2 regions of the Vibrio artabrorum genome follow, and region 2 is predicted to be linked to the other one. Evidence: predicted binding sites of a transcription regulator. Region 2 holds the regulator's gene; the other holds the start of a gene.
The links. The regulator MetJ, encoded in region 2, represses methionine synthesis genes. The targets are predictions, from matches to a motif close to TTAGACNTNTANANGTCTAA.

Region 1 (4,217 bases), 490 kb from region 2:
ACACCAATGAAACTAACCTCAGAGATCCCCTGCTCTGACAAATGGGTCAACGCACTATTGATCACCTGCTGGTTATCATAGTTAATCGACGTTACATTCTCAGTATCTAGGGCTATCACCACAGCTTTGTGTTCCCAAGCTTCAATTGCCGGAATATCACAGTCAGTAAAACCAAACACGATAATCCCATCCACATTACGACGCTTGAGAACCTGTAGGTGCTCATTGGCTTTTTCTCTATCGAGTTGGCTTTCCATGATCAAGACATCGTAATCCGCTCGATACAGCTCAGCCAGCATTGTACTTACCGCTTTATTTTCTGAGGGCGAGTCCAAACGAGAAATGATGACACCGATAACTTTTTGACTGCCACCACGCATCGACTGCGCAGACTTAGAAGGCGTGTACCCTGACTCTTGAATGACTCTTTCTACCCTTTCGCGGGTTTCAGCTTTCACTTTTGGATCGTTGGTCAAAACGCGTGATACCGTTGATTTACCAACACCGGACAGCTTAGCAATATCGAGGATAGTGAGTTTTTTGCTCATAAAAGTCTAATGTTAAAGGAAAGAGAAGAAAAAGTGAGGGCAATCCCTCACTTAACTGTTTGTAAATCTTAGAAGTTAACTATGACTTACTTTCGACAATTTTTATAGACGACACGACCAAGTTCTAGACGTGCGTTGTCACCTTTAGTGCGTAAAGTGACACTATTGATCAGTTCAGAGGTGCCATCATCTAAGATGTACTTCGTTCCTGAACCTGCCGTTATTTGAGTGAGACGATATTCATTCTCAGGCAAACGTAATACCGCTTTTTCATTACCAAGGTAAGCGACCTTAAATGAAGCGTCAGACTCACATTGATAAGTCACGAATTGATCGTCCGATACTGCACCATCAGGCGCTGCGGATTTAGAACACCCGAATAACGCTACCGTACATAGAGATGCTATCAACAATGCTTTCATACTGCGTTCCTCATCTTTATATAGTGAACAACACTTATATCTAAGTGAAAGAGACTTAGTGCCTTAACCTTTTAAGAATGCTGGTACATCTTTAATACTGTCAAGCACAACACTTGCAAGTGCCTCACCCTTTTCAGTTATTGGCTTACCGGTTCTTACCAGTACTTTTGTGCCAACACCTGCCGCTTCTGCAGCCATCATGTCTTCCGCTTTATCGCCGATCATGACCGAGTTAGCCATATCAATCTTCAGAAAGTCACGAGCAGAAATGAACATGCCTGGCTTTGGCTTACGACATTCACAATCTTGCTTGTAGTCACCAATACCGTGTTCAGCGTGATGCGGGCAGTAATAGATGCCATCAAGCTCAACGCCGTTATCGACAAAGTTCCAATCCATCCACTGCGTCAAAGAAAGAAAACGGTCTTCACTAAACATGCCGCGAGCAATACCAGATTGGTTGGTCACTAGCACCAATAAATAACCCATATCTTTAAACGCTTTCGCCGCTTCAAACACACCATCGATGTATTCAAAGTCATGCTCATCATGTACGTAGCCGTGGTCGACGTTAATCACACCATCACGATCTAAAAAAACAGCAGGTTTAGACAAAATTTTGTTCTCTATCAACTCTCTATTAATCATTAATTATTACACGCTTTATTTGCTTCATCACTATCTATTTAGTTTTGCGTTCGTTAACGATTTGTTTCAAGCTTAACCATACAATCGACGTTTAGCCGTCTAGACGTAAAAATATCTATTGACTTAGATCATAGAACACCATAGCATCGTCTGTAAATCGAGCGAGCTATCGACATATTATTCTGTTTCACCTGCACGAGTTTTTCTATGATTAAAGTGAATCAAGTCAACAAGGTTTTTTATCAAGGTACTAAAGAAATCAATGCCTTAATAGATATCAACCTTCATATACCTCAAGGTCAAATCTTTGGAGTCATCGGCTCTTCAGGTGCTGGGAAAAGCACCCTGATCCGTTGTGTCAACATGTTGGAAGCTCCGACTTCCGGTGAAGTGATTGTTGACGGTATCGACCTGACAAAACTCAGTAAATCAGAACTTAGCGAAGCACGCCGTAACATCGGCATGATATTCCAGCACTTCAACCTGCTCTCTTCCCGTACTGTCTTTAATAATATAGCACTGCCCTTAGAGCTTGCTGGTAAAGATAAAGCGGTTATTGAAACAAAAGTAAGCGAGTTACTTGCACTGGTTGGCCTTGCTGATAAGCGTGATACTTATCCTTCAAACCTAAGTGGTGGTCAAAAACAGCGTGTGGCGATTGCGCGTGCACTCGCGTCAGACCCAAAAGTACTGCTATGTGATGAAGCAACGAGCGCATTGGATCCAGCAACAACTCAATCAATTCTTGAGCTGCTGCGTGAAATCAACCGTAAGTTAAATATCACTATCCTACTGATTACTCACGAGATGGATGTGGTTAAAAGCATTTGTCATCAAGTCGCGATCATTGGTGGTGGTGAGCTGGTCGAAAAAGGGACTGTGGGTGAAATATTTGCACACCCTAAAACGGAACTCGCTCATCAATTCATTCGCTCAACACTGGACTTGACGATTCCTGAAGACTACCAAGCGCGTTTACAACAAACTCGCGTCAACAGCAGCTACCCACTGGTACGCCTTGAGTTTACAGGTGCGACGGTTGATGCTCCGCTGATGACGCAAATTGCTCGTAAATTCAACATCGATGTCAGCATCCTAAGCTCTGACCTTGATTACGCCGGCGGTGTGAAGTTTGGCATGATGGTCGCAGAACTGTTCGGAAATGAAGCCGATGATAATGCTGCAATCCAATTCCTACGCGATAACAATGTAAAAGTAGAGGTGCTTGGTTATGTCCTTTAGTTTCAACGAGATTGCTGATTGGATCAGCCTTAACGGTAGCCTTCTATTGGGCGCAACGGGCGAAACACTTTACATGGTTGCAGTTGCAGGCATTGTAGGCTTCGCGGTTGGTATCCCACTGGGCGTGATTCTACACACAACCAAAAAAGGTGGCCTGTTAGAGAACACCAAGCTAAACAAAATTTTAGGTGCGATTGTGAATGTAGGTCGTTCCGTGCCTTTCTTAGTACTCATGGTTGCGATTATTCCACTGACTAAAATGCTGATTGGCACTTTCATTGGCACAACCGCAGCAATTGTACCTCTGACGATCGGTGCTATCCCATTCGTGGCTCGACTTATCGAAAGTGCACTACTTGAAGTACCAACCGGTCTTGTGGAAGCCGCTCAATCAATGGGCGCAACCCCTATGCAAATCATCAATAAGGTTCTGCTTCCAGAAGCACTACCGACGATCATCAACTCAGTAACGATTACGCTCGTGACTCTAGTGAGCTACTCAGCAATGGCTGGTACCGTGGGCGGTGGTGGCCTAGGTGATGTGGCAATTCGTTACGGATTCCACCGCTACGAGGTGACCATTATGGCCGTGACGGTAGTGATGTTGATTGTGCTGGTACAAATTATTCAATCAATCGGTGATGCATTGGTTCGCCGCGTTGATCACAGATAACGACTGACTGCGTTAATGTAACGTTACGAGGAACGTCAGTCGTCTGAATTAAATGACATCGATTTATTAAAAGGAGATTATTATGAAATTTAACCTTAAAGCTCTACTTGCTATCGCAGTAACAGCATCAGCGCTTGTTCTAGCAGGTTGTGGTGATAAAGAAGTGGACACTTCTAAAATAAAAGTTGGCGTAATGGCAGGTGCTGAAGCACAAGTGGCTGAAGTGGCTGCGAAAGTAGCAAAAGAGCAATATGGCTTGGATGTTGAACTGGTTACTTTTACTGATTATGTAACACCAAACGCTGCGTTGGATGATGGTTCTATCGACATCAACGCATTCCAACACGCACCCTATCTAAATCAGCAAATTGCCGACCGTGGTTACAAACTAACAATCGCTGGTAACACGTTTGTTTATCCAATTGCAGGTTACTCGAAAGAAGTGAAATCTGTAGACGAAATCCAAGACGGCTCTCGAATTGCGGTACCAAACGATCCAACCAATCTAGGTCGTTCACTACTACTTCTTGAGCAGCAAGGTCTGCTTACACTTCGTGAAGGTGCCGGTCTTCTAGCAACAGTACGTGACATCGTGAGCAACCCTAAGAATCTAACCATTGTTGAATTGGACGCTGCGCAACTACCACGCTCTCTTGATGATGTGACTCTGGCTATCATCAACAC
Region 2 (4,217 bases):
TAAAGCACCAATCACGGTCGCTGAGTAATCCGACCCATTACGACCAAGCAGTACCGTTTCGCCCTCACTGTTCTGAGCCATAAAGCCCGTAATCACCACACGGCAATGTGCATGCTGTGCCAGGACTTCTTTAATCAGAGGGTAAGAACGGGCACGGTCAACTTCCGGTTGAGCCCCCACGTCAGCTCGTAAAAAGGCACGCGCATCTTGAGCAACCGCTTGTAAGTCATGCTGGCACAACAAAGCCGCGAGTAGACGTGAAGACCAAACCTCACCGTGTCCAAGCACCTGGGCTTTTTGCGCTTCGCTCAAAGGGGCGGTTAGCTCACCCAAAGCGGTAAATTCCTGTTGAATGGTTGCCGTGAGCTGAATGGCAGCCTCACCTTCAAGCAGTGCTTCAATCAGTCCAAGCTGGAACTGACGAAGTGTTTGCAGACATTCATGTGCGATACGACCATCTTTATCAAGCGCTTCAACAAATTCAATCAAACGGTTGGTTGTTTTACCTGCGGCTGATACAACAACTAAGTCCGTTGCGGATGAGTAGTCTCTGAGAATATTGACCACACGTTGGTAACATTCAGGATTGGCTAAACTGCTACCACCAAATTTATGTAGCTGGCGAAAGTTTGTCATTATTAGGCCTCCCCTTCAGTGATAAAGTGCTGTGTTTTTTCAAAAGCTTGCTTGAGATCGTCAATGAGGTCTTCCGCATCTTCAAGGCCAACCGAAAGACGCAGCAGTTGCTGAGATACACCAGCCTCAGCCAATGCTTCTTCCCCCATAGCTCGGTGAGTCATAGACGCAGGATGACAAATCAGACTTTCAACACCGCCCAATGATTCTGCCAAAGAAAACAGCTCTAACTTATCAACAAAGTATTTAAGCGCTTCAAAAGAACCCGCAAATTCAAAACTCAACATACAACCAAAGCCCGATTGTTGTTTCTTTGCTATCTCGTGCCCCGGATGTTCAACAAGGCTTGGGTGATAAATAGTCCCCACCAGTTCTTGTTGTTGTAGGGCCGTCAGAATGTCACGAGAACTTTCTTCGTGAACACGCATACGCGCCCCCAACGTGCGAATACCACGGAGCGTCATGTAGCTATCAAATGGTGTGCCGGTCGCACCAATACAGTTGCCCCACCATGCTAGCTCTTCAGCATGCTCTTCTGTCTTAGTGACCACAACGCCACCAATCACATCTGAGTGTCCGTTGATGTACTTGGTTGTCGAGTGAATAACAAAATCAGCCCCCAGCTCTAATGGCTTTTGGAACACTGGGGTCAAAAATGTGTTGTCGACAGCAACCAGAGCACCCACTTCTTTCGCTTTACGGCAAGTTTCTGCAATATCAACCACACGAACCAATGGGTTCGATGGGGTTTCGATTAAGATCAACTTTGGCTTGAGCGCGATCGCCGCATCCAGTGCAACTTGATCCGATTGATCAACAAACAGAACGTTGAAATCACCTTTTAATGAGCGAGTGTTAAACAGACGGTAAGTACCACCGTAGCAATCGTGTGGTGCGATAATAAGATCATCACCACCTAGGAAAGCAGAAACCCATAAGTTAAGCGCCGAAGTACCACAGTTAGTGACAACCGCGCCTTTGCCCGACTCAAGCTCAAACAGTGCCGTTTCTAATAAACCGCGGTTTGGATTACCAGAACGAGTGTAATCGTACTTTGGCACTTCACCAAAAGCGGGAAAACCATAGTTAGTCGACAGATAAATAGGTGGGACAACGGCATGATGTTGCTTGTCTGACTCGATGCCCGTCCGTACTGCTATTGTTGCTGGCTTCCGGCTGCTCATAGGTGCTTCCTTACAAGTTTTGCGTCTGAGAATCACAGCGGCTGATCGGCATTTTGCGGCTGTGCTAGATATAGGTTATTCACTTTACTTCCATAAATGTGAGACGTCAACACTTCTAGACGTCCATATGTCTTTGCTTATGGCAGTAAATCCCGCTAAAATCACCACTATTAATTTATTCTAACAACTAAAGTGATGAAGGTACGCAATGGCCGACTGGAATGGTGAATACATAAGCCCATATGCTGAGCATGGAAAGAAAAGCGAACAAGTAAAGAAGATTACAGTTTCTATCCCTCTAAAAGTGTTAAAGGTTCTGACTGACGAGCGAACTCGCCGCCAGATTAATAACCTACGCCATGCCACAAACAGTGAGCTACTGTGCGAAGCCTTTCTACATGCGTACACAGGCCAACCACTACCTACGGATGAAGACCTTCGTAAAGATCGTCCTGACGATATCCCTGCTGAAGTGAAAAAACTGATGACAGAAATGGGCATCGAATTCGAAGCGTTTGACGAAGAATAAAAACAACTCAGTCACTGCCTTCATTATTGATTCGCTATCGCTGAACTCTATTTTTTGCATCACTGACTAGTTTTATCAGTGTGCTGTGAATCAGAGACATAAAAAAACCGACTCCCGATGAGTCGGTTTTTTATTATTCGTTTTCGTCTCGATAACGAAACGACGATATCAGACAACTATGTCATCCAGTTTCTATACTATATGTCTCTATGCCATATAATTAGCTGGCATCTCGATACGAGCTACGCCAGATTCAACCGCCGCTTCCGCTACAGCTCGTGCTACGCGAGGAAGTAGACGTGGGTCCATTGGCTTAGGAATGATGTAACCCTTACCAAACTCCAGTGTAGTCTCACCGGCAGCTGCCAATACTTCAGCTGGAACGTCTTCTTTTGCCAGTTCACGAATCGCTTTCACCGCCGCCAGCTTCATTTCGTCATTGATTTCGCTCGCACGTACGTCTAATGCACCACGGAAAATAAATGGGAAACACAGTACGTTGTTGACTTGGTTAGGGTAGTCACTGCGGCCTGTCCCCATGATTAGGTCAGAACGGACTTCGTGTGCAAGCTCAGGCTTGATCTCTGGGTCTGGGTTTGAACATGCAAACACAACGGGATTATCAGCCATCAGCGTTAGAGCTTCAGCAGGCAGTAGGTTAGGCCCCGATACACCCAAGAACAGGTCTGCGCCTTCGATAACCTCTTCAAGCGTGCGCTTGTCCGTGTTGTTTGCGAACAGCGCTTTGTATTCATTTAGGTCATCACGACGTGTATGGATCACCCCTTTACGGTCAAGCATGTAGATTTTTTCACGCTGAGCGCCACATTTAATCAGTAGTTCCATGCATGCTACAGCCGCTGCGCCAGCACCCAAACAGACGATCTTACACTCTTCAAGCTCCTTACCTTGAAGTTCAATCGCATTCAGCATACCCGCAGCCGTTACAATCGCCGTACCGTGTTGGTCATCATGAAATACCGGTACATCACAACGTTCAATCAGGCGACGTTCAATCTCAAAACAGTCTGGGGCTTTGATGTCTTCCAGGTTAATACCGCCGAATGTATCTGCGATATTCGCAACCGTATCAACGAACTCATCGATTGTGCGGTGTTTTACTTCAATATCGATAGAATCTAAACCAGCAAAACGCTTAAACAGGAGCGCTTTACCTTCCATAACAGGTTTAGAAGCAATAGGGCCAAGGTTACCGAGACCAAGAATCGCCGTACCGTTAGAGATAACAGCAACCATATTGCCTTTACCTGTGTACTTATAAACGTTATCGACGTTCTGTGCGATCTCGCGAACAGGCTCAGCCACGCCAGGGCTGTATGCAAGTGCCAGATCTTCTGCAGAGTTTGCAGGCTTCGTCAGGGCGACGGCAATTTTACCTGGCATTGGGAACTCATGGTAATCAAGAGCTTGCTGACGGAATTGTTCTTGAGGTGATAAATCTTGAGAGGATTGAGCTTGGCGGCTGTCTTCAGACATGGGTGTTAGTTCCTAGGATATTATTATTTGGGGGATCTTGTTCATGTTAATGGATGTACTTCAAAGTTCCTAGATGGCTACAGCTTCTGTCTCATTAAAAAACGAGATTTCACTACTAATAAGACCAGTGAGCAGTTGAAATTACTGCCACTTGTTGAACTTTTGAACGGATACTTATCGTGCATAATATGGGAAGCACATATAAGAATAAGCCTTCGCCATTGATGATGAATTGGCGCAGAATTCGAGCGGCCTAATATTCATGGCTTTCTCAAAGGCTAAACAACAAAAAAGGACACCGAAGTGTCCTTTTTTATGTCTAAATAGCGAGAATTACTTCTTGCTAGAAAGAGCACCAAAACGCTTGTTGA

Region 1: a site for MetJ is predicted at 1,710-1,729, ahead of metN (methionine ABC transporter ATP-binding protein MetN). Genes of this name have one in related genera too.

What each region holds. Positions count from the first base shown of each region.
Region 1 covers NZ_AP025458.1:2,286,951-2,291,167, forward strand. Annotated here, with positions in the region: gene treR (trehalose operon repressor TreR) at 1-548, opposite strand, end outside; gene OCU36_RS10215 (MliC family protein) at 635-970, opposite strand; gene gmhB (D-glycero-beta-D-manno-heptose 1,7-bisphosphate 7-phosphatase) at 1,034-1,618, opposite strand; gene metN (methionine ABC transporter ATP-binding protein MetN) at 1,826-2,860, shown strand; gene OCU36_RS10230 (methionine ABC transporter permease) at 2,850-3,533, shown strand; gene OCU36_RS10235 (MetQ/NlpA family lipoprotein) at 3,616-4,217, shown strand, end outside.
Region 2 covers NZ_AP025458.1:2,781,761-2,785,977, forward strand. Annotated here, with positions in the region: gene OCU36_RS12630 (bifunctional aspartate kinase/homoserine dehydrogenase II) at 1-636, opposite strand, end outside; gene OCU36_RS12635 (O-succinylhomoserine (thiol)-lyase) at 639-1,820, opposite strand; gene metJ (met regulon transcriptional regulator MetJ) at 2,029-2,349, shown strand; gene OCU36_RS12645 (malic enzyme-like NAD(P)-binding protein) at 2,557-3,846, opposite strand; gene rpmE (50S ribosomal protein L31) at 4,180-4,217, opposite strand, start outside.